3 regions of the Aliivibrio sp. SR45-2 genome follow, and region 1 is predicted to be linked to each of the others. Evidence: predicted binding sites of a transcription regulator. Region 1 holds the regulator's gene; each other region holds the start of a gene.
The links. Region 1 encodes PurR, which represses purine synthesis genes. Its sites were predicted from a motif close to TNANGNAAACGTTTNCNTNA; they were not measured.
Positions count from the first base shown of each region.

Region 2: a site for PurR is predicted at 3,683-3,702, ahead of AACV33_RS14300 (inosine/guanosine kinase). Genes of this name have one in related genera too.
Region 3: a site for PurR is predicted at 3,886-3,905, ahead of AACV33_RS16740 (NupC/NupG family nucleoside CNT transporter). Genes of this name have one in related genera too.

Region 1 is NZ_CAWPRC010000156.1:4,486-10,058, reverse strand. Features, by position in the region: gene torR (two-component system response regulator TorR) at 1-447, opposite strand, end outside; gene torD (molecular chaperone TorD) at 679-1,326, shown strand; gene purR (HTH-type transcriptional repressor PurR) at 1,651-2,652, shown strand; cyclic di-GMP riboswitch class I at 2,816-2,898, shown strand; gene AACV33_RS11380 (TfoX/Sxy family DNA transformation protein) at 3,027-3,614, shown strand; gene AACV33_RS11375 (TVP38/TMEM64 family protein) at 3,708-4,385, shown strand; gene AACV33_RS11370 (PepSY domain-containing protein) at 4,515-4,901, shown strand; gene AACV33_RS11365 (response regulator transcription factor) at 4,906-5,565, shown strand; gene AACV33_RS11360 (ATP-binding protein) at 5,555-5,573, shown strand, end outside.
Region 2 is NZ_CAWPRC010000166.1:15,447-21,019, forward strand. Features, by position in the region: gene AACV33_RS14285 (MaoC family dehydratase) at 30-710, shown strand; gene AACV33_RS14290 (chemotaxis protein) at 834-1,742, opposite strand; gene AACV33_RS14295 (peptidylprolyl isomerase) at 1,894-2,172, shown strand; gene AACV33_RS14300 (inosine/guanosine kinase) at 2,263-3,567, opposite strand; gene AACV33_RS14305 (GMP reductase) at 4,027-5,070, shown strand; gene AACV33_RS14310 (hypothetical protein) at 5,547-5,573, shown strand, end outside.
Region 3 is NZ_CAWPRC010000179.1:8,748-14,320, reverse strand. Features, by position in the region: gene AACV33_RS16755 (hypothetical protein) at 1-128, opposite strand, end outside; gene AACV33_RS16750 (coniferyl aldehyde dehydrogenase) at 170-1,585, opposite strand; gene AACV33_RS16745 (hypothetical protein) at 1,771-2,544, shown strand; gene AACV33_RS16740 (NupC/NupG family nucleoside CNT transporter) at 2,641-3,846, opposite strand; gene AACV33_RS16735 (LysR family transcriptional regulator) at 4,133-5,068, opposite strand; gene AACV33_RS16730 (hypothetical protein) at 5,203-5,376, opposite strand; gene AACV33_RS16725 (LysR family transcriptional regulator) at 5,473-5,573, shown strand, end outside.

The DNA.
Region 1 (5,573 bases):
TAAAGCACGACGTTGAATATCAAACGTCCATTCCCCGAAACGAATTAAATTTGATTCATCTAATTCTACGGGTTCATTTGCTAATGACATACGCCAAAATAGATTTTTAACTCGGACTAAAAGCTCACGTAACTCCACAGGTTTTGTTACGTAATCATCCGCACCCATCTCTAAACCTACGATGCGGTCAATACTATCAGTTCGTCCTGTAACTAAAATAATACCAATATTAGACTGGCTGCGTAATTCACGCGCCAATAATAAACCATCCTCTCCTGGTAGGTTTATATCAAGCATAATTAAATCAACTTTTTGTTCAGCCAAAACAGTTCGCATTTCTGCGCCCGTTTCAGCCTCGCTCACTTGATATCCCTCGGCTTCAAAATAGCCTACAAGCTTAGAGCGAGTTACCACTTCGTCTTCAACAACTAAAATGTGATAGCTCATAATTTTCTCTTTTTTTTATGGTTATTAGGATGGTTCTTATTACATTCTATTCATATATTGTAATAATGCCAATTCTCAATTGATATTTCTGTATATTATTTGATTCAGAACAAATCTTGTCGCGTATTAATCTTTGCTAATATCTTTATACACCCTGTTAATGATAGGTGCTATTCCTTTTCACACTTATGCCGTACAATTATTTAGTCAATTTTTTGGAGCTTATTTTACATGAACGAACTAAATGCATTTAATGAACAACGTGCTGAAATTTATTGGTGGTTATCTAGCCTATTTGCACACGAGCTAACTAAAGAGCAATTAGAGCAGTATAACAGTTTTGAGATTCGTACCTTTTTAACGAACCTTTCTGAAACTCCAGAGCTAACCGACTCTATTTCTTCGATTGTAACAAAATTGAATGAATTACAAACACGCGAAGATGCACAGCTTGAACTATCGGCTGACTTCTGTGAAGCGTTCTTAGGCTCTGATAAGAACAGTGCGCTTCCTTATGCTTCAATGTATTTAGATAAATCACGCCTTCTTAATGCGAAACCGGCACAAGATATGCGTGATTTATTAGAAAAATACAACATCACTCAAAAAGCTGAATTCAATGAACCTGCAGATCACATTGCTATTGAGTTAGATTTCTTAGGCAATCTAATTGTCATGACGAATCAGCAAACAACGGAACCAGAATTCGAGCAATTCATGGCCGCACAACTGCAATTTATTAACGAGCAGTTATTATCTTGGGCGCCACGTTTTAACCAACTTTGTTCTGAACGAGATACATTTGGCTTCTATGCTACCGTTACTCACTTCCTTGTTACGTTCTTAGAATTGGATGTGAAATTCCTAGCGGGCGAATAACAAAAGCATGTACAACTGGTAAGATAAGTTAACAATAGTGTGATATATATCAAAACGACTATTAAAATTTATTAAATCAGCAATTGTTTGCGCTACGCTTTATAGATAAAATGTGAACGCAAACGATAAAATTTGAATATCAATGAAAACCGCATTTATCGCGGTTTTTTTCATTTATACCACCTAGATTATTCTCTAATCTACTATTGGTAATATACTCACAGGGCCTATTTACCTTCCAACAATCTTTATTAAAAAATAAAGAGAGACTTTGACACTATTGTTGGAACATAAATAGCCCCTTAATAAATTAAGGCTTTTAATATGGCTACCATTAAAGACGTTGCGAAACTTGCTTCTGTTTCGACAACCACCGTTTCTCATGTAATTAACAAAACTCGATTTGTTGCAGAAGCAACTCAAAAACGAGTATGGGAAGCCGTTGAAGAACTAAACTATGCACCGAGTGCCGTTGCTCGTAGTTTAAAGTGCAACACAACTCGAACTATCGGCATGCTAGTTACCCAGTCTTTTAATCCATTTTTTGCCGAAATGATGCACGGTGTTGAGAACTACTGTTACAAGCAAGGTTACACATTATTTATGTGTAATACCGAAGGTGATCTAGATAAACAAAAGCACTACCTTCGTATGCTGGCAGAAAAACGTGTCGATGGCTTATTAGTTATGTGTTCTGATCTAAATGAACAGTTATTAGCACAACTTGAAAAAAACACAGAATTACCAATGGTAATCATGGACTGGGGTCCAGATAGCCCTCATACCGACAAAATTATTGATAATTCTGAAGAAGGTGGTTATTTAGCAACAAAACACCTGATTGAAAATGGACACACAAAAATTGGCTGTGTTACCGGTCAGCTTGATAAAGCAACCTGTAAAGAACGAATTCATGGTTTCTACAGAGCTTTATCTGAAGCAAATTTAACGTCAAATCCAGATTGGATATTTGAAGGTGATTTCGAGTGTTCTTCTGCCTCTAAATCTGTTGAAAAAATGCTACAGATGGAAGATAAACCAACTGCATTATTTTGTTTTAACGACATTATGGCATTAGCGGCTATCAGCAAAATTCAACAAACTGGCTTACGTGTACCTGAAGATATCTCAATCATTGGTTACGATAATATTGAACTTTCTGCATATTTCTCTCCACCATTGACGACGATTCACCAACCTAAACGTCGCGTTGGTAAGACAGCCGTTGAAATATTGTTGGAACGAATTAAAGATAAGCACCATGAAAGACGCATTTTTGAAATGCATCCAGAAGTGGTAACTCGGAAAAGTGTCCATAAGTTGTAACAATGAGTGATGCATTAATCATAAATATGCAAGTGAAAAAATATTTATTTATTTAAAACTTGAACTGGCATAACAGAAAATCATTCCTATTTTCTGAACCAATGTCACATAACTTACAAGTGGACAACATTTCATCTTATTGATTACTATATCATCTTAACTGTCACGAACAGGGCAAACTGTGCGAAAGCTCAGGACGCAAAGCTTCCGGCCTACGTATTTATATAAGGTAGCGGGGTTGCCGATGGCAGGTATTTATATCTGCACATTGTTAATTTTTACTTAGAAATAACAATGTGTGGTTTTGAACTTGCTACTATTTCCTCGGGCTCAGTTGTTTAGTGACATAGACTTACTAACCGAGAATTATTGCAATGGATAAACCAATACTAAAAGATTCACTTCGATTACTTTCCTCTCTAGGAAAAATCACTTCACGCTCCATGTTTGGCGGCTTTGGTGTTTTTATTGATGACACAATGTTTGCACTTGTTGTTCAGGACAGACTGCATTTGCGAGCAAGCGATAACACTATTAATTTATTTAAAGACCAAGGTTTTGAACCTTACGTTTATAAAAAACGTGGTTTCCCCGTGGTAACTAAATATTTTGCTATTTCACCTGAATGTTGGGATGAACCTGATTCAATCCTAATTCAAGCTGTTGTTGCTTTAGATGTTGCTAAAAAAGACAAAGAAAAACAAAAAACAGCAGGTCCCTCTCGAATTAAGGATTTACCCAATCTAAGATTAGCGACAGAGAGAATGCTGAAAAAAGCAGGAATAACGACCGTAAAAGAACTAATGGAGACGGGATCTGTAAACGCTTATAAAGCGATTCAACAGACTCATTCAAGTTCTGTTAGTGACGAATTACTGTGGTCGCTTGAAGGAGCGATTAAAGGTACTCACTGGTCTGTTATCTCTACTGATATTAGAAATGAATTAAGAAAACAACTTTAAATACATTTTCCTACATTTATTTTACATTCGCCCTACTCTTATGTTGTCTTTACCTGTATAAATTAAAGACAACATAAGGCTAGGAAATGAATTATGAATAAAAAATTACTCTTATTAATCACTCTTCTTACAGCCTTTGCTGTTATCTTTTTTAACTTTGGTCATCTATTTACTCTAGAGCAGGCTAAGGCATACCATCAAGCCCTTCAAAGTGACATCCAAGAAAACCTTTTCTTTTATAGCACCCTTTATTTCTTTGGTTACATTACCGTCACTGCATTATCAATACCAGGCGCCGCAGTAGTCACATTGCTTGGTGCGGCCTTATTTGGTTTTTGGTGGAGCTTATTGTTGGTTTCTTTTGCCAGTTCCATTGGTGCTACTATTGCCTTCCTAAGCAGCCGTTATTTATTAAGAGAATGGGTTGATCGTAAATTTGGGGACAAATTAATTTCCATCAATCAAGGTATTGAAAAAGATGGCGCTTTTTACTTACTGACTCTTCGTTTAATTCCTATATTTCCATTCTTTCTTATTAATTTAGTCATGGGATTAACAAAACTAACCGCCGCTCGGTTTTACTTATTTAGTCAATTAGGCATGCTGCCCGGAACCATGGTATTTTTAAATGCCGGAACTCAATTAGCTGAAATAACCTCACTATCAGGGTTAATATCACCAAATATACTCGGCTCTCTTGCTCTTCTTGGTTTATTTCCAATCGTTGCAAAATTTATTATTAGTTATGTTCAGAAAAAACGCACCTCTTAAAATTGCGAATAAGAGATAGACATTATTCTATTTCTTATCCCTTCTCTCACTGATTACCTGCAGGATTCATTTTACGTTCATGTTTAATAATTTATACTGCCTGTAGTTTAATTTTTAGAGTGCGTATTTATGTTTACTCGTCAGCCATTAGCTATACTTATATTTAGCCTCTCAATGTGTTTATCGCCATTGAGCTTTGCTCAAGATCATGCAATTCCCGCAGTTCAAGATATTACCCTCCCTCTCAATACAACCATTGAGTTTGATGAAGACCGTGATGAAATTATCATGGCTGTAGAACAAGGCCTTATTAAGCCTTTCTCTGCTCTTTATCAGACAGTAAACCAAGACCTTTATGGCAGAATCATAAAAGTTGAGTTAGAAGAAGACGATGATGAATGGACTTATGAACTAAAACTTATCTACGAAAATCAGATCATAAAAGTTGAATACAACGCGTCTTCTCTTCAAATGCTAGAGCTTAAAGGCCGTCATCTACAAAAGGTTATAAAATAATAATATGAAAATTTTAGTTGTTGAAGATGACCAACGTTTAGGTCAACAAATTATTGACGCTCTCGAAGCAAATAACTGGACACCAGAGCTTTCTCAAGATGGTATTGATGCATTATACCGTGCAACGTCAGAATCTTGGGATGCCATTGTTCTCGATCTAGGTTTACCTAAATTGGATGGGTTGACGGTACTTAAAGGCTTAAGAGATGAATCAGTCAATATTCCTGTCATTATTTTAAGTGCTCGTGATACGTTAACTCAACGCATTGATGGCCTTAATGCAGGGGCTGACGATTACGTAACGAAACCCTTTGAATTACCAGAGTTAATCGCCCGCTTACGCGTTCAACTTCGCCGCGCTTCAGGCAGTGCCTCTTCAGTATTAAAAATCGGTAATTTAAGCTTAGATACGTGTTCTTCTAAAATTGTTTGGTGTGGTGAAACTATCGAATTAACCGCATTAGAATATAAAGTTGTTGCTTACTTTATGCATAACAAAGAAAAAGTCATTTCTCGAACGGAATTAGTCGAACATATCTACAAACAAGATTTTGATCGCGATTCAAATACTATTGAAGTGTTTATTGGACGAATTCGAAGAAAATTATCGCCTTCCGTAATAAAAACAGTGCGTGGACTTGGGTACCAACTTAATGCCGAATAACAAAAGTA
Region 2 (5,573 bases), on a different contig from region 1:
TACGATTAGATATCAAATAAGGTTTCTCTATGAAGGTTGTCGATTTTCTGAAGCATAAGCGTGAATATCTGGCGAAACATCCATTTGAATTAAAAGACTGGATGTCACCAACCATTAAGGATTACTGGATTGAGTTTTTACAAAAAGCCAATAATATTCACATTATTTCTTGGGTGAAAGAGCACAAGCGTACCGTTAATTGTACGCAAGAAGCTGTTCAACCAGAGCCTGTTGAGATGAATGCAGAGACACAAACACTATACGAAGAACTGACTGCGCAATTAGGTGATGAAATTCACGTAGGCAGTTGGTCTGTAATGGATCAAGAACGTATCAATAATTTTGGTGCCGTTACAGAAGATCCACAATGGATTCATACCGATCCAGAAAGAGCCGCCGCAGAGTCACCTTTTAAAACCACTATTGCGCATGGCTTTTTAACATTATCAATGTTGTCTAAGATGACCGATAATGTAGGTAATGATAATTTACTTTTCCCTACTGCTAAAATGACGGTGAATTACGGATTGAACAAAGTTCGTTTTCCATACCCAGTAAAAGCAGGCAAGCGTATTCGTTCAAGGAGCACACTGTTATCAGTGACGCCGATTAAACGTGGCTTAGAAATTGAAACAGAAGTAAAAGTTGAGATCGAGAAATGTCGCCGCCCAGGGTGTGTTGCTGTTTCGGTGATCCGTTTATATTTCTAAAAGTGTAAAAACTGCTTACTTTATCGCTATTAAATGAAAAAGCCGCCGTATTCTTTATCGTTATTGTATAAAGAATACAGCGGCTTTTTTGTGTCTATTGTTTATTACTGTATTGACTGTTTATTACTGCATTGACGAAACAATACTTTCTCTGTGTCTTGCGCCACGTAACATTGCTTGGACAAGTTCTGTCGCCTCAAATTTGGTTAGGGCTTCATGTGCGCCGACTTGGTGTGCTTGTTCTACACAGATCTCGCTCGAAAGTGAAGTATGTAAGATAATGTACGCGTCTTTTAAACGAACGTCATTTTGGATTTCAAAGGCCAATTCATAGCCATCCAAACCGGGCATTTCAATGTCGCTAACAATAATATCAAATGGTCTCTGCTCCTGAGAGGCTTGTTTGAGTCTTTCATACGCATCCAAACCATTGGTTGCTACCTGATACGGAATGTTAATACTGTCTAAGGCACTAGAAAGTTGTTTTCTGGCAACGACAGAGTCATCGACGAGCATTATTTGCAGAGGTTTGAGCTTTTCTCTTTCTACATCAGAGAGAATTGGGTATAAATTTGATGTGTCTTCAGGGAAGATTTTTGAAAGCAACAATTCGACATCAAGCAATTGTACAATGCTATTTTCAACTCGTGTTATTCCAGTGACAAAGACATTTTTCCCTGCCGTTTCTGGAGAGGGTTCAATGGCTTTCCAATCGCATTCAATGATCTTATCAATGGCTCTTACTGCAAATCCCACGACCGTACGCATACAGTCAGTAATGATAATGTAGCAATCGTCGAACTCTTCTTTTTGAAGGGGACGAAAACCCACAGCAGCAGACATATCAATGATAGGAATCGCCATGTTTCTGATCGTTGCCGTTCCTAATACATGATGATGAGAATAAGGGATAGACGTTAATGCCTGAAAGGGAACGATCTCGCGAACTTTTAATGTACCAATAGCAAAACGTTGGGTTAACGTAAGCTTAAATAGCAACATACCTTGTGATTGGTTCGCCTTACTTTTCATCGATGCTAGCCTTTAATGAGGTAAATGGGGTTTCTTTTTATAGAGACCATTGTAGTTTTTTTGAGACGACATTGAAAGGTGAGGGTATCATTTGTATAAGGATAAACGGTATAATTACGCGATATTTACATGACATTATCTTGAGGCATTCATGGCTAATACGGCATCAGCACTACATATTCTTGTTAAACATAAAGAGCAAGCTGAAGACATCATTAAACAGCTTAATAAAGGCGCAAAATTTCATGTGCTAGCAAAGAAATATTCGAGCTGTCCATCAGGTAAAAAAGGGGGCGATTTGGGTGAATTTAAAAAAGGCCAAATGGTACCGCAGTTTGATAAAGTGTGTTTTAGTGGTGAAACGTTAGTTCCTCATTTAGTGAAAACCAAATTTGGTTGGCATGTGATTAAAGTACTTTACCGTACTTAAATTGACTGACCGAACGTTGAATCAATAAATACAAAAAATCCGACGCATGACGTCGGATTTTTATTATCTATAAAAACTATAGTAGATAGATTAACGCTCCCAATACGCTTCTTCTAAACAATCTTCACGCTCTGGCATTGCTTTAGAAAGACGTGGAGAGTGTTGAGTTAACACTTCGTAGCTTGCGCGATTTGAGTATTTACAAATTTGAGAGAAAGAGGAATAAGTTAAATATTCTTTATCATGCTTGCTTGAGTTAGGCACATTTTCTTTATGATAGAAGTTTGCAGCCATGTCGTGCAGTAATGCTGACAATGCCGCATCGCCTGCACCGTTAGTATTTTTAATCTCCATTGGGCCACCCATGTAAGGGGCAATGTGAGAAGAGACTTTAATTGGCTTAGTACAGAATGCTTTCATCATTGGACGGCTGTATTCAAAGCGATTGAACTCAGGAATGTTACCAGGAAGAAGTGGTTTATCAGTTTCACGTTTCATGCTTTCTTCAGTGAAGCCAGCCATGTAAAGACCGACAGGGCCTGCGGTACAAAGCACTAAATCAACCCATTCTAGGGCTTTATCCGCCGCGAGTAGGGGATCTTTCTCACCGGTTAACGCTTCTGCTTCTTCTTCGTTCATTGCCACAACAGTGACATTTTCCTTCAAGAATTTCTGCCACCATTCCGCTTTACCTTCAATGACGTATTTTGTGCCAAGCGTTAAAACGACAGGAACACCGTGCTCTTTCGCGCAATCAATCGCTTTTTGAACGGCATCCATCATTGGGTCGCCTTCTTTACCTCGAACAAGGTAAGAAGAAATCACTAATGCAGAGGCTTTATCAAAGATATGTTCAGGTACGTGTGCAGGACACAGTTGGTTCATGTCACCTTCGTTGATTGCAAACGTACGTTCGCCATCTTCTGTGATCAGCGTATAACAGCGGCCAATAGGGCCTTGAACCGGTTGTAAATGGTCTAAGTCCATACGGCTTGTCGTGTTACATAGGTAACGATAAGCGTAAGAACCGATTTTGATGTTTTCACTCATGACACCCAATAAAATAGATTTACTGTCGGCAAGTACTGAGTAGTTATGAAGGGTATTACCAATCGTATCGCCAGGGTATTCATGGCTTATTAAGTTTCTTTCAAAGAGTTCTTTATACAATGCTTCGGCTTTCGCTTCTTCAAGAACTAATGAATGGCCTTTACTTAATTGATGACGTTCTAAAAAATCATCATCGACTTTCGCTTCGATATCAACAATTGTTTGACCAACACCAATAAGATGAGTTCTCTCAAGTTTTGGTGTTTGGTTAATTTGATTCACTAGTGGATCGCGAGTGTGAACAGGAAAATAGTGTTTAGACTTACGTTGGCCAGGAAACTTCATGAATTAAATGTCATTAATAAGTGAATTTTCCGAGATTATATCACAACTTTTTTCATTAACATTCATGAATACATTAAAAATTTGCGAAGTAGATCACTCATGTTTTATTGGCTCAAATAGCAAACGTTTACCTTTCTTGCTTTTTGATGGTCGATTCAATAAATAGGGCTAGTTATTTATATGATCTAAATTTACTTATTGGTTAATTATTCTGTGATTTTGTTTTTTGCGGAGTTTTATTTTGTTGAGGCTGTATTGTTTGCAGATTTATCAATAATATCACAAAAAAAAATGAATTATCAGACTTGCGAAATAAGTTTCGGGCCCTATAATACTGAAAACCGGAGCGCCTGCCAGCGCCCCGGTTTTTTTGTGCCTGCCATCTTGGTTTGTTAACTGCCTTCTGCCAAAGGCAACAAGAGATAGTAGAGCCATTATCGATTATACGAGGAATTTATCATGCGTATCGAACAAGAATTAAAGTTAGGCTTCAAAGATGTACTGTTTCGTCCTAAGCGTTCAACACTGAAAAGTCGCTCTCAAGTCGAATTAACCCGCGAGTTTACATTTAAGCATAGCGGTCGTCAATGGTCTGGTACACCTGTAATTGCAGCTAACATGGATTCTGTAGGTAGTTTCGCTATGGCGAAGGCACTTTCTGAGCATGGTGTGATGACTGCGATTCATAAGCATTACACGGTTGAAGATTGGGCTGGTTTTGTAAAAGAGAGCGACGCTTCTGTTCTTAACAATTCAATGGTTTCTACGGGTACTTCTGAAGCTGATTTCCAAAAAACAAAAGATATCATGGCATTGACTGATGACTTGATCTTCATTTGTGTTGATATCGCAAATGGTTACTCAGAGCATTTAGTTCAATACGTAGAAAAAGTACGTGCTGAATTTCCAGATAAAGTAATCTCTGCAGGTAACGTTGTTACTGGCGATATGGTTGAAGAGCTTATCCTTGCTGGTGCCGATATCGTTAAAGTGGGCATTGGTCCGGGCTCTGTATGTACAACTCGTGTTAAAACAGGTGTTGGTTACCCACAACTTTCTGCAATCATTGAATGTGCTGACGCAGCGCATGGCCTTGGTGGTCGTATTATCGGTGATGGCGGCTGTTCATGTGCCGGTGACGTATCTAAAGCGTTCGGCGGCGGTGCTGATTTCGTAATGCTAGGCGGTATGCTCGCAGGTCACGAAGAGTCAGGCGGTGAAGTTATCGAGCAAGACGGTAAGCAGTTCATGAAATTCTACGGAATGTCTTCACAAAGCGCGATGGACAAGCACTCAGGTGGTGTTGCTAAGTACCGTGCAGCTGAAGGTAAAACCGTGCTATTACCTTACCGTGGTTCAGTTCATACAACGATTTCTGACATCCTTGGCGGTGTACGCTCAACGTGTACATATGTAGGCGCAGCAAAGCTTCGTGAGCTAACTAAGCGTACTACTTTCATCCGAGTACAAGAGCAAGAGAACAACGTTTACGGTAAAGAGTAACGACTCGATATTTCGTAAATAACGAATAATGAAAGGTCGCATTGAGCGGCCTTTTTTTGGGCCTAGAAATGAAAAATGGCGACAAAGTGGCGACAGATATTTATTTTATTTTTGCATGCAAAAATGAATATGCACTCATTTAGCATAAAAGCGCATAAACTATAAATTTGAGAGAGGGTTCTTTACTATCGTTTCATTGAGATAGTCTGGTCTAAAATGGACTTAACCTCTGTATGAAAGGCCGTTAGTATGAGGTAATATGACTAGAATAATCCAATGTTCGGGTAGAATGCTCGAAATTATCGATAGAAAGTATTCATTCAAAGAAGATATGTTTGTTTGTCGAATTCGATTTATACTAATCAATAATAATGGGCGGGGAATACCAACATATTTTAGTCATACAACCAATTTTGATGATACGTTTTTAGATGCTTTTGTTGAAAGCGCTAAACAGTTCTATAAGGAAAATCGCCATGCTTATTAAAAATTTCAAACAAGTA
Region 3 (5,573 bases), on a different contig from region 1:
TCGTTGTAAAAAAAGAGGTTTTGCATACTCCATTCTGGCGCTAAAAACGTCATGAATGCAGTTGCGGTTAAAAATCCTGTCCCCAATAAATAGGCTTTCATGGTTTTTTCAAAAAAACGTTCTAACATAATTCAACTCTCAAAAAGTGGTTATTAACTTAGTATAGGAATTACTTTCCAATAATACTCATTACAGCGGCTTTAAAATCGTTATTTCCAACTGAAAACAGATGTTTTATTTGGTGATCATCACCGCTTGTCATCACTGTTTTTGCGTGTGAAAAAGTAACGAACCCTTCGTGTCCATGATAATTACCTTTACCTGATTCCCCTATCCCACCAAAAGGCGCGTCATCGACCGCTAAATGGAATACACAATCATTAATACACATACCACCAGAGTGAACCGTGGTTTTAATTCGATTCTGTAACGCTTCATCAAATGACATCAAGTACAACGCCAACGGACGTGGCTTATTTAAAATAATATTAATCGCATCATCTATATGTTGGTAAGTCAAAATAGGCAGTAATGGCCCGAAGATCTCTTCCTTCATAATTGTTGATTCTAAACTTGGATTAATTACTAAGTGAGTCACTAAGCGATGTTGAGGCTCGTCAATGCTGTCACTGTGACACGCTTCGATTCGTGTGTTCGCCGTAATTTCTTCATTCAATAGCCCATTAATGCGCTCAAACTGACGTTGATTAGCAATTGAGGTTAAGTTTTCCGAATGTACACCACGAGCAAATAAGGTTTGATACTGTTTTTTGTATTCAGTAATGAAGGCTTCTTTTTTATCTTCAGGCAGTAATACGTAATCTGGTGCAACGCACACTTGACCGTTATTCAAACTTTTTCCATAAATTATGCGCTCTACGGCTAATTCCATAGAAACATCGTCCGCAATAATCACTGGTGATTTACCTCCTAACTCTAAAGTCACAGGAGTTAAGTTATCTGATGCTGCTTTCATCACTAAACGTCCAACTTGGGTAGAGCCAGTAAACAATAAATGATCAAACGCTAATCCCGTAAAGTGTGCAGAGATACCCGCTTCACCTTCAATCACGTTCACTTCGTCTTTCTCAAACACGGTGCTTAATAGTGTTGAAAGTACGTGGTTGGTATTTGGTGTGAACTCACTCATCTTGATCATTGCTCGGTTACCGGCTGCAATGGCTGAGATTAATGGGCCAACCGATAACATGATAGGAAAGTTCCACGGAGTCACAATGCCAACAACACCCATTGGTTGATAGATCACTTCCACACTTGAAGACCACAACAATGGCCCTGCATTTCTGACTGAAGGCGCCATCCATTCAACCAAATGACTGATGGTGTGATCAATATTTCCAATACAAGGCAGTAAATCTGCAATCAACGTATCTTGCTCACTGCGCTGACCATAATCACGATTCATTGACTCACAAATCTGGTCGCAATGATCGATCAAAGCCACTCTTAGCTTAGTTAGTTTTTCGATTCGTTGTTCAAGCGAAGGCATTGGGCTCTGAGAAAATGCCGCCTTCATTGTTGTCAATGAATGTTCCATACCTTCAATCATCGTTTCGTTATTCATAAGTCACCTCGTTATTGGATTGGCTACAGAATACACAATACAAACCAGTCGGTCTAGTGTTTATTTGTCAGCGTATTGTTAATCGTTATGACTCATTATTTTTCTATCTCAGTCTGGATTTCACTTTTTTATACACTAGGCTTTATATGAAGAACAAAAAATAGCCTAAAAACAAGGATGTGAAAATGACCAGAATTCATGCACTTTCTACCAGTTTACTTGCTCTCTCTTTTGTTGGTACTTCTGCTATTGCAGAGGAAATGAATACAGAAAAATCCGGATGGGAACACAGTGTCGAGATCTATGCGCTTGCACTCAATATTCGAGGCGACAGTACGATTGGTAACCTTTCAACAGACGTTGATGTTGATCCTAAATTCATCATGGATCATATCGATATGGGGGCGATGCTTAGACTTGAAGGAATTTATAATAACCAATGGGGTTATTACATTGATTACAGTTACATGAACTTAAGCGCGAGTACCGATTCTGTGCTTAACAAAAATCGAGAATTACTTAAAGGCAAGGCTGAAATACGACAAGGGGTACTAGAAGCCAAAGGATTTAAACGTTATCAATACGATTTTGGCTCTATTGATTATATGTTTGGTATACGTTGGTGGGATAACGACATTGATGCCAAGCTATATACCAGCGGTGGAAAACTAGGCACGAGTAAAAGCATAAATGAGGATTGGGTGGATTACCTAATCGGTGCTCGTTGGATAACCGACATTACCGAACAATGGCAATTTCACGCCAGTATTGATGCTGGGTTAAGCGGCGATACCAGCTTCACAAGTTCCGTATTAACTGGAGTGCGATATGAAATGAACGAATGGTCAGATTTAAACATGGCGTATAAATCCACTTGGGTTGATTATGATAATGAAGGCACATTCACTTATAACACCGCGTCTCAAGGTTTCCTTGTTGGTGTTGGATTGTATTTCTAAAGTCTCTACCCTACCTCTTAATAACGCCAAGACTAGCTAAAAAAAGAGGCACTCAATTGAGCGCCTCTGTTCTATTCTATGTGCTGCTGCGTGTTTCTATAAAGAAAGAATCACACCTGCAATCGCGGCACTCATTAAGTTCGCTAATACACCCGCAGTGATTGCTCGGAAACCCATTTTAGCAATGAACGAACGACGCTCTGGCACTAGACTTCCCAAACCACCAATCAAAATAGCCATGGTTGAAATGTTTGCAAAACCGCACAAGGCAAAAGTCACGATAGCCACTGAATGATCACTTAATTGATCTTTCACTTCCATCAATTGGATGAAGGCAACAAATTCATTCACGACGATCTTATTACCAATTAATGAACCCGCAAGGATCGCTTCGTTCCACGGCACACCAAGTAAGAAAGCCACAGGAGCAAATACGTAGCCAAGGATCAATTCAAAGCTCAGATTAAACCCGAATAAATCGCCCACGTGACCTAATAAGCCATTTAGCAATGCAATCACACTCACGAACGCTAATAACGTTGTACCAACAGCGACTGCAATACGTAAACCAGACATTGCACCATCAGCCAATGCTTCAAATACATTAGTTGCGTGATCGATTTCTACCGATGTAATTTCATCGTCATTATTCTCTTCGTCACCCGGTGGCACCATCATTTTTGCCATCAATAAACCGGCAGGTGCCGACATGAATGCCGCAGAGATAAGGAAGTTAAGATCAACACCAAGTGATGCATAGCCAACCATTGTACCGCCTGCCACTGACGCCAAACCACAGGTCATTACCGCGAAGAACTGAGAATCACTCATGTGCTTCAAGTAAGGTTTAACGACAAGTGGTGCCTCAACCATACTTACAAAGATGTTAGCAGTCGCAGCAAGTGATTCTGCACGTCCTGTACCCAATAAGCGTTGTAAGCCACCCCCAATAAAGTTGATCACTTTAGGCATGATACCAAGATGGTAAAGCGCAGAAATAAGGGCAGAGAAGAAGATGATAATACCAAGAACATTAACGGCAAATACAAAGCCGACTTTACCCGTAGCTAAACCACCAAACAAAAAGGCAATGCCCTCTTGTCCATATTCAATAACGCCCGAAACGCCTGCGGTTACTGAGTTTAAAACTTCTTTACCTGCTGGAACGTAAAGTACCAACAGAGCAAATAAAATTTGTAGACCAAACGCCAAAGAAACGGTTCTCAAAGGGATATTACGGCGATCAGTCGAACATAGGTAAGCAAATAGTAAAATGGCAAAAATACCAAGGAAAGATGTCATGATAGAAACCTGTGCTATCGAAAATGAGCCTGCATTCTAATGCGCAAAGGTTTGCGTGCAAGTCGGGTTTGCTAACGCTCTGTTAATGAGACTTAGATCACGCTTTGTGTGATTTTATTAACTCGTTGATTTATAAAATAAGAAGGGAATATATAACGGGTATTGTTGCCATATGGAAAAGATATTTATTTCAAGGCTGATAATAGATTTAAGTCATTGATTAAAAAGGCATCATTGCACTGTATTTAATTTAATCAATGACAATATTGAACGCGTCATACTTTGATTATAACTTAACCCGTTTCATTAACGCTTTGTCCCAATATGGCTGTTGACCAATGTGCTCACGTAAGAAATCAATCACGGCACTTATCTTTCTTGGCAGGTGCTTACGGCTTGGATAAACCGCATAAATTGGCATTTTTTGACTCGCTTTCCAATCAGGTAATAGCTGAATCAATTTGCCATCATTAAACTCATTGGTCAGTAAGTAACTGGCTAAATACGCCACGCCCCACCCTGAAATAGCGGCATCTCTCACCGCTTCAGCTAAATCGACACGGTAATTTCCAGAGACTTTGACACACAGTGTTTCATTGCCTTTGCTGAAATCCCAATTGCTGTAATCACGATAACGACTTTGATACGTTAAACAATTATGCTCTGTTAAATCTTCAGGGTGATGAGGGACGGCTTTATCGATCAAATAATCAGGTGAAGCTGCCAGTACAAAATGCGAATCCGCTAATCGCTGCGCAACATATCCCTCGGGTAAGTCTTCAAAATTGGTCACCCACAAATCCAAGCCTTCTTTAAGCATGTCTGCACGATGATCAAACAAACGAACTTCGACCTGAAGATCTGGATATTGATGACGTAATTTATCTATCGCAGGGATAATGTGCATAGTACCAAAAGACTGTGATAACCCTAAACGCAAGATGCCCGCGACATCATCACGTTCATTATCCATAATGGCACTGGCTTCGGTCATCGCACTGTACATCTTTTCACAATACAAATAGAACTGTTGCCCTGCATCAGTCAGTGTTAACGAGCGTGTCGTGCGCTGTACTAACTTAACGTTAAGCTCTGCTTCTAATATTCCCAGCTGCTTACTCACATGAGAGGTAGATACGCCCATTTGTTTTGCGGCAGCAGTAAAGCTTCCCGCTTTGGCTAGGGCGTAAAATATCACCATTTGGCTGGCACGATCATGCATCTCTCTTGTCCTTTAACTCAAAGGGTATCTGGGCGGCGGATAATAACATCTACTCAGACAGTTAAAATAAATGATAGCAAAAATAATGCATTTAAAATGATTAGACTTAAATTAGAGGGGCTTTTAAACACATTCTAATTCTTTTCAAATGTTGCCGTACTTTTAATCATGAGTGATAAAAGCTCCGTCGATTCAGATTTATTCATCGATCCTTGTATGATGGTTTGGCGACTTTGATTTAAACGAGCTTTTAATTCTTCCATTTCCTTTTGAATCGTACTTGCTGATTTAGCTGCTGAATTTGTCATAATAATACCTATAAACTTCTCATTAAGTTCATGCATTATCATGTGAACTTTTGATACACTCTAGTTGGTTATTATCTGAATAATAGATGGTTGAGTATGTTTAATCTCCAGCAACTTGAAACGCTTGTACTTTGTGTCGAATGCGGTTCATTCTCTGCGGCTGCTCGAAAATTGGGAAAAGCACAATCAGCCGTTAG